DNA from 3 places in the Neobacillus sp. MER 74 genome. Region 3 is predicted to be linked to each of the others. Evidence: riboswitches for the same ligand, from Rfam matches in the RefSeq annotation. Region 3 holds a riboswitch; each other region holds the start of a gene.
What was found. Region 3 has a riboswitch for S-adenosylmethionine ahead of M3610_RS07770 (O-acetylhomoserine aminocarboxypropyltransferase/cysteine synthase family protein). Riboswitches for the same ligand answer to the same signal wherever they lie in the genome.

Region 1 (5,886 bases), on a different contig from region 3:
AGGGACAATATTATAAGTCCATTCAACCATAATAATAAAGCGCAAGCGCCCTGGTCAGCGGCGTATGGCCTCCTCGAAAGAGCTAACGCTCTTTCTTCGTGCGATGCTTATGCTGCCGAAGCCTTCCTTGTGGAGCGCTCCAACTGAGATAAAGGAATCACGAAGAGCGATAGCGCATTCGTGCTTGACTTATCGTAGGGAGGAGAGCGAAGGACACTAGCCGCTAGGGTGCTGGAGCTAGACAGTAATCTAAGTTCAAAAACTTATACTTTCTTATCATTAAATAAAAGCACCCAAGAACACTTGGGTGCTTTTATTCATTAATTTTTCGATGATTGCAATGCTTTTTCTAAAGAATAGTCCCGTTGAAATGAATAGACATCTTCCACATACACTTGATGCCAAACCATAAACATCAGCACAGTCCAGATTTTCCTGCTGTTATCTGCTTTGCCTTGGCTATGATCTTCAAGCAATTGAAGCACATAGGTTTTATTGATCAAATGATCGGTGTTGCTTTCACGGATGATTTTTTTGGCCCAATCGTTCATTTCATTCTTCAACCAGTGACGGATTGGAACAGGGAAACCTAGTTTCTTACGATCTAGCACATGGGCAGGCACGATGCCTTCAGCGGCTTTACGCAAGATATATTTAGTCGTTCCATGAGCTGTTTTCAGGCTAGTTGGGATTTTTGACGCCACTTCGAAAACCGCTTTATCGAGGAATGGCACACGTAATTCTAATGAATGAGCCATGGTCACTCTATCCGCCTTCAATAAAATATCACCGCGCATCCAAGTATGAATATCAATATACTGCATCCGATCAACCGGATCGTAGCCCCGCGATTCGGAGTAAAGAGGCTTCGTAATATCCTTATAATCTAATCCTTCACGGTAGACATTTAATAGTTCGCGTTTCTCTTCTTCCAAAAACATTTTTGCATTACCGATATAACGATCCTCCATTGGCGTTACACCACGTTCAATAAAGCTTTTTCCTCTCATTCCTTCAGGCATCATGCCTGCAATCCCTTTTAAAAGCACTTTTCCTGCTCTAGGGATTTTATTAAATACCTCTAATGATTGCGGTTCACGATAAATATTGTAGCCGCCAAATAATTCATCCGCCCCTTCACCAGACAGAACAACGGTTACGTGCTTTCTTGCCTCACGAGCAACAAAATATAACGGAACGCAAGCAGGATCGGCAAGCGGGTCATCCATATGCCACATGATTTTTGGAATTTCATCCATGTATTCCTGAGGGGAAATCACATAACTGATATTTTCAACGCCAAGTTTCTCAGCTGTCTCTTTTGCGACATCAATTTCACTGAAACCATCATGCTCAAAGCCAACAGAGAAGGTTTTAATGGCAGGGTGAAATTCTTTAGCAATGGACGCAATGATGGAAGAATCAATCCCGCCTGATAAGAATGAACCTACTGGAACATCACTGCGCATATGCATTTTGACTGAATCAAAGAGGACATCTTTAATTTCTTTTATAAAATCAGGCTCCGCTTTTTGAACCGGTTTGAAATGTGCCTTCCAATATCTTTTAATTTCCATTGGTGAGCCAATTTTTTTTGTAAAATAATGACCTGGTTCTAATTTCTTTATTCCATCAGATAAAGTGTTTGGTTCTGGAACAAATTGATAGGTTAAATAATGCTGCAATGAATCATAATTGAGCACATCATTTTCAAGACCCAACAAAATACTCTTTTTCTCAGACGCAAAAAACGTTCTGTCACCATCTTCAAAATAAAAGAACGGTTTAATTCCAAAAGGATCACGTGCCCCATAAAGACTTTGCTCTTGTTTATCCCAGATAACGAAAGAGAACATTCCACGCAGTTTTTCAACGGCCTTTTCCTTTAAATGGCTGTAAAGAGCAATAATAACCTCTGTATCAGAACTTGTTGCAAACGTTAAACCCTCAGCTAATAGTTCTTCACGCAGCTCAACATAGTTATAAACTTCACCGTTAAAGATAATCCAGTAGCGTTCATTTTCATAGGTTAACGGTTGATGACCGCTCTCAATATCAATGATACTTAAACGTCGGAATCCAAATTGAATATGATCATCATAATAAAAACCATCATCATCTGGACCACGATGAGTGATAATATCGTTCATATTTTTAAATTGTTGTTTTTGTACTTCACTATAGTTTTGTGTTGTATCGTGTACACAACCTATAAAGCCACACATTATGTACCTCACCTCTTCTAAATATCCCTAAATAAAGGATTTAATCCAAAAAACATACTCTCTAATACTACCACTTTTTTTTGAAAAAATGCACTGTGAACAATAGGTAAATTTACTATCCCCATTTTTTACTTCTTTTGACCTGTATAAACATTTCATTTTAGTCAAATACCGATTAAATGTGCAGGTAATTAGACGTACAAATAAAAACGGGAGTTACATGTCATATGTAACCCCCTCTTTCTATTTAAATATTTGCTTGCGCTCGTAATGCTTCTACTTTATCCGTACGCTCCCAAGGCAGGTCAATATCTGTACGGCCAAAGTGACCATAGGCTGCTGTTTGTTTGTAGATTGGACGACGTAGGTCCAGCATGTTGATGATTCCAGCAGGACGGAGGTCAAAGTTTTCACTCACCAGGTCCACTAGAATATCTTCGTTTACTTTACCAGTACCAAACGTATCCACAGCGATGGAAACCGGTCGTGCTACACCAATCGCATAGGCCAGTTGAACTTCACATTTTTCAGCAAGACCAGCAGCGACAATATTTTTAGCTACATAACGAGCGGCATATGCAGCGGAACGGTCCACTTTTGTCGGATCCTTACCTGAGAAAGCACCGCCGCCATGACGAGCATAACCACCATACGTATCAACGATAATTTTACGGCCTGTTAAACCTGCATCCCCTTGAGGGCCGCCAATAACGAAACGTCCGGTTGGATTAATAAAATATTTAGTGTTTTCATCGATAAGCTCTTTTGGTACGACAGGGTTAATGACATATTCCTTCAAGTTACGTTGAATTTGCTCTAACGTTACTTCTGGGTTATGTTGAGTAGAAATAACAATGGTATCAATCCGTACCGGTTTATCATTCTCATCATATTCCACCGTTACCTGGGTTTTTCCGTCTGGTCGAAGGTATTCAAGGACATTATCTTTCCGAACTTCTGTTAATTTACGAGCAAGCTTGTGTGCAAGTGAGATTGGAAGCGGCATAAGCTCTTTCGTTTCATTACATGCAAAACCAAACATTAACCCTTGATCTCCTGCTCCAATTGCTTCAATTTGCTCATCAGACATTTGACCTTCACGAGCCTCCAAAGCTTGGTCAACACCCATCGCAATGTCTGGAGACTGTTCATCAATAGATGTTAAAACGGCACATGTCTCGGAGTCAAATCCATATTTCGCACGATCATATCCTATCCCTTTAATCGTTTCACGAACGATTTTTGGAATATCCACATATGTAGATGTTGTGATTTCCCCTGCCACTAACACTAATCCAGTTGTTACTGAAGTTTCAGCCGCAACACGAGCATTAGCATCCTTTGCTAAAATAGCATCTAAAATGGAATCAGAAATTTGGTCACAGATTTTATCTGGATGACCCTCAGTAACTGATTCAGAAGTGAACAAACGCGCGTTTCTTGACATCTGAATTCCTCCTTTATTATGAGATCACGAGGATTTTTTTCGAAGGTTACAGGTATACTTCTTAAACCTCGAGAATTTGATACGGTACTCATTCCCTTAGTATGTAATAAACAAAGGATTTTTATTAGAGACTCATTTCATAAAAGGACTTATAAAAAAACAAAAAACCTTACCATAGAGGAAAGGTTGTTTTCGGCCTTTCGCTCTTATCGTTCAAGGCATTAGCCTTGCGTCAGATTAGCACCTTCGCATTTGAAAAGGACCTTTTAAAGTGGTTCATCTTTTCATACTGCAGGTTGCTGGGTTTCATTGGGCCTGTCCCTCCACCAGCTCAGGATAAGAGAGTATCCGTTCAACTTAGAATAATATCATACTGGGTAACAATGTCAATGTATTTTTTAGAAATATCTTCCTCAAAAAATGGGAAAAATACGGTGTAAGTCATTAACCTTTTATAAAATTTTTTTATATCTTCATTTAAAGTTTTAAAATATATAAATTCAGATTAATAGGATACATTATTTCAACTAATGTGTTATACTTTTTGTATTATTAACAACATAAAACTTAGACAAAGGAAGGTCTCATTAATGAATTCTGTTGATACTCCTAATGAATTAAATCAATTGTTGAATGAAAGTCATGTTCATGTACAATTATCTGTTCCACAGTTAGTTGAAAAAGTCTTAACCCGTCATGAAGGGGGACTAACTTCTACTGGGGCAATTAGTGTCGCTACTGGTAAATATACTGGCCGATCTCCACAAGATAAATTCATTGTTGTAGAAGATTCAACGAAAAATAAAATTGAATGGGGCACGACCAATCAACCAATTTCCGAGCCGGTTTTCACAAAGCTTTATCAAAAGGTCATTAATTATTTACAACAGAAAGATGAAATCTTTGTTTTTAAAGGCTTTGCTGGTGCCGATAAAAAATCGCGTTTACCTATCAGGGTTATCAATGAATTAGCATGGCAAAATTTATTTGTACACCAGTTATTTATTCGCCCGACAGAAGAAGAGCTGCTTGAACATGATGCTGGTTTCACTGTTATTTCTGTCCCTAATTTCAAGGCAAATCCGGCAATTGATGGCACAAATTCGGAGGCCTTTATTATTGTATCATTTGAGAAAAGAATTGTTCTAATCGGTGGAACAGAATATGCAGGCGAAATGAAGAAATCTATTTTCTCAGTCATGAACTATCTGCTTCCGGAAAATAATATTTTTTCCATGCATTGTTCTGCCAATGTTGGTCTTGAAGGCGATGTTGCATTATTTTTCGGCTTATCTGGTACTGGAAAAACCACTTTATCCGCGGATCCAAATCGTCGATTAATTGGTGATGATGAGCACGGCTGGTCATCCAACGGTGTCTTCAATATCGAGGGAGGCTGCTATGCAAAATGTATTAATCTTTCTCGTGAGAAAGAGCCGCAAATTTTTGATGCGATCCGCTTTGGAACGGTATTAGAAAATGTTACCTTGAATCAAGAATCCAGAATCCCTGATTATGATGATGGCACATTAACAGAAAATACACGTGCTGCTTATCCAATTCATGCGATTGATAATATTGTTCAACCAAGTATTGCTGGACATCCAAACACTATCATTTTCTTGACGGCTGACGCTTTTGGTGTATTGCCTCCTATTTCAAAACTCACTAAGGAACAAGCAATGTATCATTTTTTAAGTGGTTATACTTCAAAACTAGCTGGAACAGAGCGTGGAATTACCTCACCACAAGCTACCTTCTCTACCTGCTTTGGTGCACCATTCTTGCCGTTGCCTGCAACTCGATACGCCGAAATGTTAGGTGAAAAGATTCTTGAGCACAATGCGAATGTATTTCTTGTGAATACAGGCTGGACCGGCGGTGAATATGGGGTGGGGAATCGGATGAAACTTTCCTATACCCGTGCTATGATCCAGGCGGCGCTTGAAGGGGAACTAAATCATGTAGAAACAACCAAGGATAAAATTTTCGGCTTAAATATTCCTCTTCATATTGCGGGAGTACCAGATGAAGTTCTTCAACCTAGTAAAACATGGTCTGATCCGTTTGCTTATGAGAAGAAGGCAGAAGAATTAGCAGCACAGTTCCGAGAAAACTTCAAGAAATTCACAAATGTCTCAGAAGAAATTGAACAAAAAGGCGGACCTCTCGCGTAAGCGAAAAGCGCCCTATTTTTTCAAAGCCCATATCAAT
Region 2 (5,886 bases), on a different contig from region 3:
ATCGTCAGATTGTCGATGAAATGCTTTGTCAGCGACATGAAATTCATCCTATGTACCCTAGTGATTTTGCTAGCAATCTTGAAACCCTATCACTAAGTGAAATTCGAGAAGCAATACATCACTTACTGGATGTAAGAGATGAGAAGGTCTGGATGTTGTTTGGGACGCTTCCATTTTATGCTTGCAGCGATATTCAAGAGGATCAAGCGCTTTTACAACGTTTGTATAAAAGTAAAAATGTTACCGTCAGAAATGATCCGGATGGCCGTTCGCGATTGAATGTGAATATTTTTAACGGTGATATTATTGTGACAGATTTCGGTGATACCCCGCCATTAGGCAATATCCAAACTACCAATCTATTAAATGCTTATCAAGTATGGCAAGAATCCTCTTTAGCCAAGGAATTAAGTTGTCATTGCCCAGCGGTCAAATGTCTTGGTCCCAATATTTTGGTGAAGAATAGTTATTATCAAGAGGTAGACTTCACAATTCAAAAAAATAAAATATAAGAAACTAAAAAAGGAATTGTAAAGTCATTTGCCTTTACGGTTCTTTTTTTTCATTGATAAATCTATTAAAAGTAATTTTATTCCATTAAAATTTCCCTTATACTAAATTTATTGATATTTGCATTTGGGGGGATTTTCATGAAAATTTTAGTAGTTGGTGCTGGTGCAGTAGGAGGGTATTTTGGTGGAAGGCTATTAGAAAAGGGTGAGGATGTTACGTTTCTAGTTCGAGAAGGAAGAAAGAAGCAACTAGAAGAAATGGGACTTGTAATTGAAAGCATTCATGGTAACGTAACCCTTCAGCCGAAAACAATTACAACAGGTGAAGTAGCCGGACCCTTTGATGTCATCCTGCTTTCAACAAAAGCCTATCATTTGGAGGGAGCGATAGATAGTTTCCGTCAATACGTTGGCAGTGAAACACTCATACTGCCATTGTTAAATGGAATTGTTCATTTTAATAAATTAGCAGAAGAGTTTGGTGAAGAGAAAATCATTGGTGGTTTGTGTTTTATTGAATCCACATTGGACCGTGATGGACGTGTTATTCAGTCAAGTCAAGCACATAGGTTATTGTATGGTGAACGATCTGGAGAAAGATCCGAGCGAATATTAAAAATAGAAGATTGCTTTTCTGGAACGAAAGCAGACATTAGGTTAAGCGTTAATATTAATCAAGAGCTATGGCATAAATATTTATTTATCTCGACGATGTCGGGAATTACGACATTAATGAGAGCGCCAATTGGTCCTATTCGGGATAATGAAAATGGACGTACTGTCATTTCCCAGCTGCTAAAAGAGTTAGTGTCTATCATGAAAAGAATAAATGCGCCAATTGCTGATGAAATTGAAACCATTCAATTGAAACAGATTGACAATTTGGGCTATCAAATGAAATCTTCCATGCAGAGAGACATGGAAAAAAACCTCTTGGTTGAGGCCGATCATTTGCAAGGACATTTACTAGAAATTGCTCGTAACAAAGGAATTGTTGTTCCTGTATTAGAAGCAATCTATGCTAATTTAAAAGTTTATGAGCGCATGTTGTAACAAAAAAGGCCCCTTATACGGGCCTTTTGTAGCTATAGTTTTAAATGGTGTGTTTAACTAGGTTCGGATGACGATGCATGGAGACAAACAAGATGATTCCACTTAGGATTAATAATGCACTAGTGCAGATAAAAACGGCCGAGAATCCAAAGTATCCGGAGATAAATCCCCCCAGCATAGGTCCGATAATATTTCCTAGAAACCTTAAACTCGTATTGTAGCCGAGAACTTCCCCTTGCATGGTAAGCGGTGCCTCTTGGCGAATGTAGGCAACTCTGACAGGAATGATTCCACCAATTGTGACTCCAAGAGCAATGCGGATGATAACCAGCTGCCAAAAATTAGTGACCACTGCACCTGGCAGGTAGACGATCCCTGCTAGGAAAAGAAGAATGATTAAGATTTTAATATAACCATACTTATCGGCAATCTTTCCCCAATTTCGTGACATTAATAAATTGCCAAGTCCGGCAGCAGAAAAGGCAATTCCTGAATAAAAGGCAACATTTGCCGGTCCATGTAGGTCGCTAACGAATAATGATAAAATTGGCTGGATGCTGAAATGCGCGACCTGGACAAGGGAAGAGATGAGCAGCACGGTTAATAAAACTGGATTGCGGACAATATGTCTAACCACTTCTCTGCTTGAATAATGGGCTTTTGTTCCTTTTTTGGCTTCAATCATAAATTCCTTTGTGGTGATGACAAGCAGGGCAGAAATGAAAATAGAAATGGACGTCCATTTAAAGGTGGTAGAATAGCCAAGTGAATCTGCAAGGATTCCCCCCAGCATAGGCCCTAATAGGGATCCTGTAATACTGCCTGTTTGTAAGGTTCCAAGCACGCGCCCAGCAATATCCTGTGGTGTTTGCGTTGAAATAAATGCCTGCGACATCGGAATAAATCCCGAAAAGAATCCCATGCAAAAACGGAGGAGCAACAGCTGCCAAACAGAATGGACATACCCCATGAGGAAAATGGATAATCCCATCCCTAAACCGGATATTATAAGGATTTTTTTTCGTCCATAACGATCGCCAATTCGACCCCAAATCGGCGAGAAGGCGAAGGCTGAAACAAACGTAATTCCAAATGTGATTCCAGACCAATGTTGGACATATTTTTCCGAGAAGTCTCCAAATGTCTCAATGTACAACGAGATAAACGGCATAACCATCGTCATACTTCCAGCGACAAAGAAGTTCGCAAACCACATGATGATTAAATTACGTTTTGCACGTTTCTGGTGAGTCATTAAAAATAACACTTCTTTCTGAAATATATTTCGGTTTTCTAAATATCATCATACCGAAATTTCTGATAATTTTAAAGGGTTATCCTATCAATAAAGTTGCGAAAAGTCATAGCTAATATTCAGTGACCTTGCCAGATAGTGAAAAATAACTTTATTAGAAATATTCAAAACACTATTGACAACTTGTCAATAGGGGACTAAAATCTAATTTATTACTTAACAGAATATTACGTTCTCTTATCAAGAGTGGCAGAGGGACTGGCCCGATGACGCCCAGCAACCGTTCCAATTGGAATTGGTGCTAAATCCTGCAAAACAATTTTTTGTTTTGAAAGATAAGAGAGGAGTAGTCCCTTAACTTGTGATGAAACCTCTCTTTTCTGGAGAGGTTTTTTATTTTGGCTGGGATAAAGGTTAATGTTGATTTTTAGCACTATGTTGACCTTCGTGCCTGGAACGGAAATCAACAGACAAGTTAACACAGCCTTTATTTTAATAAAAACCAACTTCTCCAATAGGAGTAATGGAATATTAATAAGAATCAAACAGGGGGAGTTTTTAACATGAAAAGAAATATCTTTAAAAGTACGCTTGTATCAGCATTGGCAGCCACACTTTTACTTACTGGCTGTGCATCAGGGGAAGAAACCAAACAAGCTAGCGGCAAAAAAGTTACACTTGAAGGTGTACCAGAAAAATTCACGAATGGGGACCAACTGAAAATTAAGGTTATTCGTAAAATTGGCGGAGACGATCATACTGCTCAATTCTTAGCCGGTGCTAAAGAAGAGGGAGAAGCACTAGGCTTTAAAGTAGACGTGTTTACAGCAAATGGTGACACGGCAAAGTTCCATGATGCCATTAATCAAGCGTTAGACCAAGATTATGATGGATTTATCATTTCTCATGGTGATGATGAGGCGACTGTTAATGATGTAAAAAAGATAGCTGAAAAAGGAAAAAGTGTTGTTACATTTGACTCCAATCCAAATATAGCGAATGTCGAAGGAGTAACACTAACTTCCCAGGATGATGAAGCGTTAGCAACATTGGCCCTCGACCAACTTGTAAAGAATACAAATGGTAAAGCGAATATTGCCTACCTATGGGTTGACGGTTTCCCTGCCATGGTTAGACGTAATAAGGTTTATCAAGATGTGCTTTCAAAAAATCCTGGACTTAAAGAAGTGGAACGCTTTGGTGTAGCAGCTGCAGATACAAGTGTTCAAACGCAGAATGCGGTTGCAGCGATGTTAAATAAATATCCTAAAGGAAAACTGGATGCCATTTTTGCTACGTGGGATGCTTTCGCAATTGGTGCAGCGCGTGCACTGAAAGAAGCTGGCCGTGAAGAGGTAAAAATCTATGGAATTGATGTTTCCAATGCGGATCTTCAAGAAATACAAAGAAAAGGCAGTGCATGGACCAGTACAGCAGCGGTCGATCCTAAACTTATTGGTGCTGTGGATATGAGAATCCTTGCGAAGAAACTTGCAGGTGAAGAAACACCTCAGACCTTTGACTTAGAAGCATCACTAGTTTCACAAGATAATCTTCAAAAGTCTAAAGATCCTGTAAACATGGTAAACCTTGCAAAAATTATCCCAGGCTGGGGGCAATCGACTGCATTTGAAGAGGATTGGATTAAGACTTTAAAGAACCATTATAAATAATTCTCGGTTAACAACTAGAAACACTCTCTTTTTCAATAGATGAAGAGAGTGTTTGCTTACGGAGGTGGAATTTAATGAGCGCAATATTGGAGATGAAGAACATCTCGATAGAATTTCCGGGAGTGAAGGCACTGAATCAAGTTGATTTTTCAATGAAAACTGGAGAAATCCAAGCCTTGATTGGGGCAAATGGTGCAGGAAAATCAACATTAATGAAGGTTCTCTCCGGTGCATATGATCACTATACCGGTGAAATCCGGCTTGATGGGAAAGATCTGAAGATTCGTTCTCCGAAAAATGCACAAGACGCAGGCATACAAATCGTTTATCAAGAGGTAGATACCGCGCTCATTCCTTATTTAACAGTGGCTGAAAATATTTTACTGCTCGATACCGTCCACAACATGGGGAAAAAGCAATGGATGAAATGGAAGAACCTTCATCAAAAAGCAGCGGAAATATTAGCGAGTATGAATATTTCCCTTTCAACGAAGACTCTTGTCAGTGAGTTATCACTAGCGGAAAAACAAATGATATTAATCGCAAGGGCTGTTTCAAATCAATGTAAGTTTCTTATCCTAGATGAACCGACTGCACCCTTGAGTCATACCGAAACGACCGAATTATTTAGGATTGTTCGAGATTTAAAGGAAAAAGATGTTGGTGTGATCTTTATTTCCCATCGCTTGCCAGAGATTTTTGAAATCTGTGATGAAGTGACCGTCATGAGGAACGGTGAATTGGTTGCAAAAAAGAAGATTGTAGATACCACCTCTGATAAAGTGGTGGAGTATATGTTGGGACAAAAATTGGAGGAACAGTTCCCCGTTAAGAACAATCGGATTGGAAACACGATCCTAGAAGTAAAAGGCATATCTGATCAAGGAAAAATAAAGGATTTGCATATTCATGTGAAAGCAGGAGAAATCATTGGCATTGCGGGCCTGGTCGGTGCTGGAAAAACAGAATTATGCAAAGCGTTATTTGGTTCCGAGAAGCTAACGGCAGGAGCAATTATACTTAATGGGCACACAGTAAAATTAAAAAGCCCTTATGATGCAGTCAAGAAGGGAATTGCTCTAGTTCCGGAAGAACGGAGAAAAGAAGGAATACTTGTATTGGAATCTGTTGAAACCAATTTAACGGCAGCCAATTTAGGGGATTTCACAAAGGTGTTTAGCTTTTTAAATCGAAAAAAGGAAAAAGAGACCGCTAAGCACTTGGTCCGCCGTCTCGGGATTAAAACACCTTCAGAAGAAACAAAAGTGCAAAACCTTTCTGGAGGAAACCAGCAGAAGGTAGCGATTGGAAAATGGCTTGTAGCGGAGGCGGATTTATATATTTTTGATGAACCCACTAAAGGTGTCGATGTGGGAGCAAAGAAGGATATCTT
Region 3 (5,886 bases):
CTTTCACACGGTGCACACGTCGGAATTGGCTCGCTGCCAATCGTGTTATTCGGAAACGAGGACCAAAAACGCAGATATTTACCTGCACTTGCATCAGGCGAAAAACTTGCAGCTTATGCCCTAACAGAACCAGGTTCAGGTTCGGATGCCCTTGGCGCCAGAACAACAGCGAAATTAAATGCTGCAGGTACACATTATATCCTAAACGGGGAAAAACAATGGATTACCAATGCTGGCTTTGCCGATGTATTCGTCGTGTATGCCAAAATCGATGGCGAGCAATTTACTGCTTTTATCGTTGATAGAGATCTCCCAGGTGTTTCTACTGGGGCAGAAGAGAAAAAGATGGGGATCAAGAGTTCTTCTACTCGAACACTTATTTTAGAAGATGTGCCTGTTCCTGTTGAAAACTTATTAGGTGAAATTGGTAAAGGTCACGTCATTGCTTTTAATATCCTAAATATTGGCCGATATAAGCTAGCGGTCGGAAGTGTTGGCGGCTCTAAAAAAGCATTCGAACTCACTGTTAAGTATGCAAATGGCCGTCAGCAATTCAAAACACCGATTTCCCAATTCAATTTAACAAAAGAAAAGTTCGGTACGCTAGCCTCTGAAATTTATGCGGCCGAAAGCTCTGTTTATCGTACGATTGGCCTGTACGAAGATAATCAAGGCAAGCTGACAACTGAGCAAGAAAAGGACATTAAATTAGTGGCGAATTCGATTGCCGAATATGCGATTGAATGTTCACTGAATAAATTCTTCGCCAGTGAAGTATTAGCCCATGTAACAGATGAAGGCGTTCAAATACATGGTGGATATGGCTTCATGCAGGAATATCCAATTGAAAGAGCCTATCGTGATGCACGGATCCAGCGTATTTTTGAAGGCACCAATGAAATTAACCGCTTGCTGGTGCCAGGCACCTTATTGAAAAAAGCCTTTAAGGGTGAGCTGCCATTATTCCAAAAAGCGATGGCTCTGCAAGAGGAATTAATGATGCTAATGCCAGAAGAGCCTGGTGACGAGCCGCTTGCACAAGAAAAATATCTAGTGAGAAATGCAAAGAAAATCGCTCTATTAGCAGCCGGTTTAGCGGCCCAAAAATTCGGCAAAGCACTTGAAAAAGAGCAAGAAGTGTTAGCCAATATCGCTGACCTTATTTCTAACGTGTATGCCATGGAATCTGTTGTGTTACGAACTGAGAAGGCAATTGCGAAAACGGGATTAGAGAAGAACAAGCAAAAGCTTCTGTATACACAAATCTATTGCCAAGAAGCTTTCAATCAACTTGAAGCGATTGCAAAAGAAACATTAGTTGCAGTTGAACAAGGTGATACACTACGGATGATGTTATCGTCGCTTCGTAAATTTACGCGTCATACCCCGATTAATGTGATAGCGAAAAAACGTGAAGCAGCCGATGTTATCATTGAAGCCGAGCGCTATATCGTTTAATGAAAATAGGCTCCCTTTCGATTAGAAAGGGAGCCTAAATTTTTATAGTAGAATAGGAAGGAATTTTGAAAAATTAGTCGAATTTTTTAAATTAGTACATTTTTTTTGCATTAGGATTTTGAAAAACGTTATGATAATATTCAAGTGACGTTAAGATTTTTACGGGAAAGGGCGGTGAAATGAATGTCACTGACTTTTTATTGGTATCCGAAATGCGGCACCTGTCGAAACGCGAAGAAATGGCTGGATGCCCATCATCTTTCCTATGAAGAAGTACATATTGTGGAACATCCTCCAAATTGTGAGGTGTTGCAGGATCTTTATCAAAAAAGCGGACTGGAATTAAAGAAATTCTTTAATACAAGTGGTATGAAATACCGTGAATTAGGTATAAAGGATAAAATGAAGTCTGCAACAGAGGAAGAACTGCTCGAATTACTTGCTTCCGATGGCATGTTAATCAAACGCCCAATTTTAACGGATGGCGAGCGTGTCACCGTAGGCTTTAAAGAAGAAGAGTTTGAAAAAATGTGGCGATAAGCCGGCTCTTCATCACAATGGGAATCGATTTATTTCGATGATAGATTTTTAGAAAAAACAATGGAGGGATTTAGCGATGAGTACACCAAAAGAATTACGTTATTCAGAGGAACATGAATGGGTTAAGGTTGAAGGAGAAAAAGTTCGTGTCGGGATTACTGCTTTTGCACAGCATGAACTAGGAGATATTGTTTTTGTTGAGCTTCCAGAAGTGGGCGATGAAGTAACTGCCGACGAACCATTTGGTAGCGTAGAGTCTGTAAAAACTGTATCTGAGCTTTATGCACCTGTCAGCGGTAAAGTCGTGGAAGTGAATGAAGATTTAAGCGACAGCCCTGAATTTGTTAACGAATCACCATACGAAAAGGCATGGATGATTGTGATTGAACTATCTGACAGCAGCGAACTTGATAAGCTTATGACTGCTGAACAATATGAAGAAATGATCAAAGAAGACTAAAAAATAGGGAAAGGCACCTTGTCAAGGTGCTTTTTCTCTTAAATTCCCACTTTTTCTTCTACTATTTTTGGGAAATCTATAATAAATATATTGAAGAGGGTGGGAGCGTGGCATTAAAGCAGCAAAGGATAGACGTAACCGATCGGGTTATTGGCAAAATGAAAAATGGAGAAATGGAATTGTTTCTTGATAATACGCCAATTGGAAAAATGAAATTGACAGATCACATGCAGGTGGAATTAGAGTATCATTTTGAAGTGGAACAGCAGAAGATTTATCAACACCTGACGACAACTGAAGGGTCGGATGCTAAGTATACTGATTGTGATGAGGGCGGCTGGTGCTAGCTGAGTAACTTGGGTCTATAGTCACAAGCCTATTTTTTCAAAAGACAATAATGATATGGTTAACATAGTCAGAAGAAGGCACACGTAATCAATATTTTAGAATATGTTAACATAAAACAACTTCTAATACAGGTGATGGATGATGAATGATTCGTATGTTGACAAAGTTCTTATTGTCGAAGGAAAGTCGGATAAAAATAAGGTAAAAAAAATCGTGAAGGAACCAGTTGAAATCATTTGTACAAATGGGACCATCAGTATTACAAAATTAGATGAATTGATTGATTTCCTTGAAGATAAGGATGTCTATATTCTTGTCGATGCTGACTTCTCCGGTGAGAAACTTCGCAAGCAATTAAAACGCGAGTTACCCCAAGCCGAACATTTATATATCGACCGAATGTATCGTGAGGTAGCGACCGCACCAGTTCACCACTTAGCCACCGTACTATTAGGTGCAAATATTGATGTGCATACTGAATTTTTAGAAATGGGTTAAACGATAAATGAACGAATGGAATCGAATAGAATTATCTTCCTTTATTGAAGGGAAGGCAACTGGATTAGTGTATTTCTATACACCAATGTGCGGGACCTGTCAGGTAGCTTCAAAAATGCTCCAGGTCATCGAGGAACTAGTAAAGGTAGATATGGGTAAAATGAACCTAAACTTCTATCCAGACCTTGCTAGGGAATATGAAATTGAAAGTGTTCCTTGCCTGTTATTGGTCGAGGCTGGAGAAGTAAAAGAAACACTCTACGCCTTCCACTCCGTACCTTTTTTACTTGATAAAATAAAACAACAGATATTATAAGAGCAGATGCACATGTGCATCTGTTTTTTTAATGAATCCCAACCTTACGGACAAACCTCGTTGAAAAACCAAGGAAATTCCGATTTCCGACATATTTCTCAGGAAATTCTCTCACCACTGCCCTGCCAAGTAGATAATTGTCGACCAATTTAAAGAGGAATTCTGGCCTATGTCTTGTATAGTAAGTATAAGAGCGTAGACCGGAGTGATGGAAGATGATAGAGGTATTGAAAACCTTTCAATTAGCAATCAAGCAGCAAGGGCATTTACTGCCGTTACTTGAGCATATCCATACAAGAGTGAATTTAATTTGTGAACAAAATACCTATCAAATCTTCATGAAGGATAGGGAAATTTTCATCCTCCATGATAGCAAAGAGACTCAAACAATACCTGAGATTCGTGGGGATCTTTATGCGATGAGACAGCTGCTTACAGGGGAGGAAAGGTTGCGGACGCTTGAAAGAAACGGTCAATTAAGTATTTCTGCTCCTATCCGCACAACCTTATTACTAGAGTCTATCTTCTATTTAACAAAAACGCAGGATCATATCGCGAAAATTACAAATTTTTAATCAAACCTATTGACTCGGAATTAAAATTTAGATAACATTATAACTAGAATATTTAACCAATTATTACAATTTCATCAATACATTCTTATCGAGAGCGGCGGAGGGATTGGCCCTTTGATGCCCAGCAACCGGTTTACTACACATAATAACACGGTGCTAAATCCAGCAGAGCAATCAGCTCTGGAAGATGAGAAGTGTGAAGCCCCTCTTCTCTGAAGCAGGGGTTTTTGTATGGTGAGTTATCAAAAAAAGGAGGAAGCAAGATGAGTGAAAATCAAAAGAAATATCGTTTTGAAACATTAAGTGTCCATGGCGGATTAACTCCAGATCCGGTAACAGGGGCCCGCGCTGTTCCGATTTACCAAAACAATGCATATCAATTTAAAAATACTGAGCATGCTGCAAACTTATTTAGCTTAGCAGAATCTGGATACATATACACACGAATACACAACCCAACGACCACTGTATTCGAAGAAAGAGTCGCATTATTAGAAGGCGGTGTTGGTGCTTTAGCAGTGGCGAGCGGAATGGCCGCTATTACTCTTGCCATTTTAAATATTGCTGAGGCTGGCGATGAAATTGTTTCGGCTTCCAATCTCTATGGAGGCACCTATAATTTATTTGCAGTGACCCTTCCGAAATATGGAATTAACGTGAAATTTGTAGATCCAGAAAATCCAGAAAACTTCCGCCAAGCGATCACTGCCAAAACAAAAGCAGTCTTTGCGGAAACAATTGGTAATCCAAGCCTGCGCATCCTTGATATTGAAAAAGTAGCAGAAATTGCCCATGAAGCAGGTGTACCACTAATCGTTGACAATACTTTTGCCACTCCATACCTTTGCCGCCCAATTGAACATGGAGCAGATATTGTCATTCATTCCGCTACTAAGTGGTTATTAGGGAACGGAACGACAACGGGCGGAATTATTGTTGATGGCGGTAAATTCGATTGGAATTCTCCAAGATTCCCAGGCTTTACAACACCAGACGCAAGCTACCATGATTTGGTTTATGCAGAAGCCCTAGGCGCGGTGGCTTATATTATCAAAGCACGTGTCCAATTGCTTCGTGATCTAGGGCCGGCATTAAGTCCGCAAAATTCCTTCCAGTTTGTCCTTGGGCTTGAAACTCTGCATGTCCGGATGAAGGAGCATGTCGTAAATACTAAAGAAGTCGTCGATTACTTAACTAACCATCCTGCCGTAGAATGGGTTTCCTATCCTGGTCATCCATCCCATCCTGATTATGAACTAGCTAAAAAGTATCTACCAAAAGGTGCCGGTTCGATGGTGGTATTCGGAATTAAAGGCGGAAAAGAAGCAGGGGCTAAATTAATTGATTCCATCACACTTTGGGCACATGTGGCCAATGTTGGTGATGCAAAAAGTTTAATTATTCATCCGGCCAGCACCACTCACCAGCAATTAGATGCCCAAGGCCTGATCGCTGCAGGTGTAACAGAGGATTTAATTCGCCTATCCATCGGGATCGAGAATGTAGAAGATCTAATTGAAGACCTAGAGTCGGCTATTGTTTCGGCAACTGGTTTAACTTCATTAAACGTTAATGCCTAAAACTTATTTTTTTGAATAAGAAACTATTTTCATTGACACCCCTTTTTATCCGTGATACGATACTTTTGTAATATAGTTACTTAAACAAATTCACGTTTGAATTAAATATAG

Region 1: linked by a shared signal. The riboswitch ahead of metK (methionine adenosyltransferase) and the one ahead of M3610_RS07770 (O-acetylhomoserine aminocarboxypropyltransferase/cysteine synthase family protein) in region 3 are both predicted to bind S-adenosylmethionine.
Region 2: linked by a shared signal. The riboswitch ahead of M3610_RS11600 (sugar ABC transporter substrate-binding protein) and the one ahead of M3610_RS07770 (O-acetylhomoserine aminocarboxypropyltransferase/cysteine synthase family protein) in region 3 are both predicted to bind S-adenosylmethionine.

Annotation. Positions count from the first base shown of each region.
Region 1 covers NZ_JAMAUV010000008.1:29,457-35,342, reverse strand. Annotated here, with positions in the region: gene M3610_RS14880 (gamma carbonic anhydrase) at 1-32, shown strand, start outside; gene asnB (asparagine synthase (glutamine-hydrolyzing)) at 321-2,225, opposite strand; gene metK (methionine adenosyltransferase) at 2,473-3,672, opposite strand; SAM riboswitch class I at 3,876-4,015, opposite strand; gene pckA (phosphoenolpyruvate carboxykinase (ATP)) at 4,263-5,849, shown strand; gene M3610_RS14860 (hypothetical protein) at 5,882-5,886, opposite strand, start outside.
Region 2 covers NZ_JAMAUV010000005.1:213,157-219,042, reverse strand. Annotated here, with positions in the region: gene yfkAB (radical SAM/CxCxxxxC motif protein YfkAB) at 1-512, shown strand, start outside; gene M3610_RS11610 (ketopantoate reductase family protein) at 651-1,565, shown strand; gene M3610_RS11605 (MFS transporter) at 1,606-2,820, opposite strand; SAM riboswitch class I at 3,055-3,162, shown strand; gene M3610_RS11600 (sugar ABC transporter substrate-binding protein) at 3,384-4,493, shown strand; gene M3610_RS11595 (sugar ABC transporter ATP-binding protein) at 4,568-5,886, shown strand, end outside.
Region 3 covers NZ_JAMAUV010000003.1:214,644-220,529, reverse strand. Annotated here, with positions in the region: gene M3610_RS07805 (acyl-CoA dehydrogenase family protein) at 1-1,458, shown strand, start outside; gene M3610_RS07800 (arsenate reductase family protein) at 1,642-1,998, shown strand; gene gcvH (glycine cleavage system protein GcvH) at 2,075-2,458, shown strand; gene M3610_RS07790 (YusG family protein) at 2,566-2,805, shown strand; gene M3610_RS07785 (toprim domain-containing protein) at 2,948-3,304, shown strand; gene M3610_RS07780 (thioredoxin family protein) at 3,312-3,620, shown strand; gene M3610_RS07775 (hypothetical protein) at 3,836-4,195, shown strand; SAM riboswitch class I at 4,278-4,389, shown strand; gene M3610_RS07770 (O-acetylhomoserine aminocarboxypropyltransferase/cysteine synthase family protein) at 4,459-5,775, shown strand.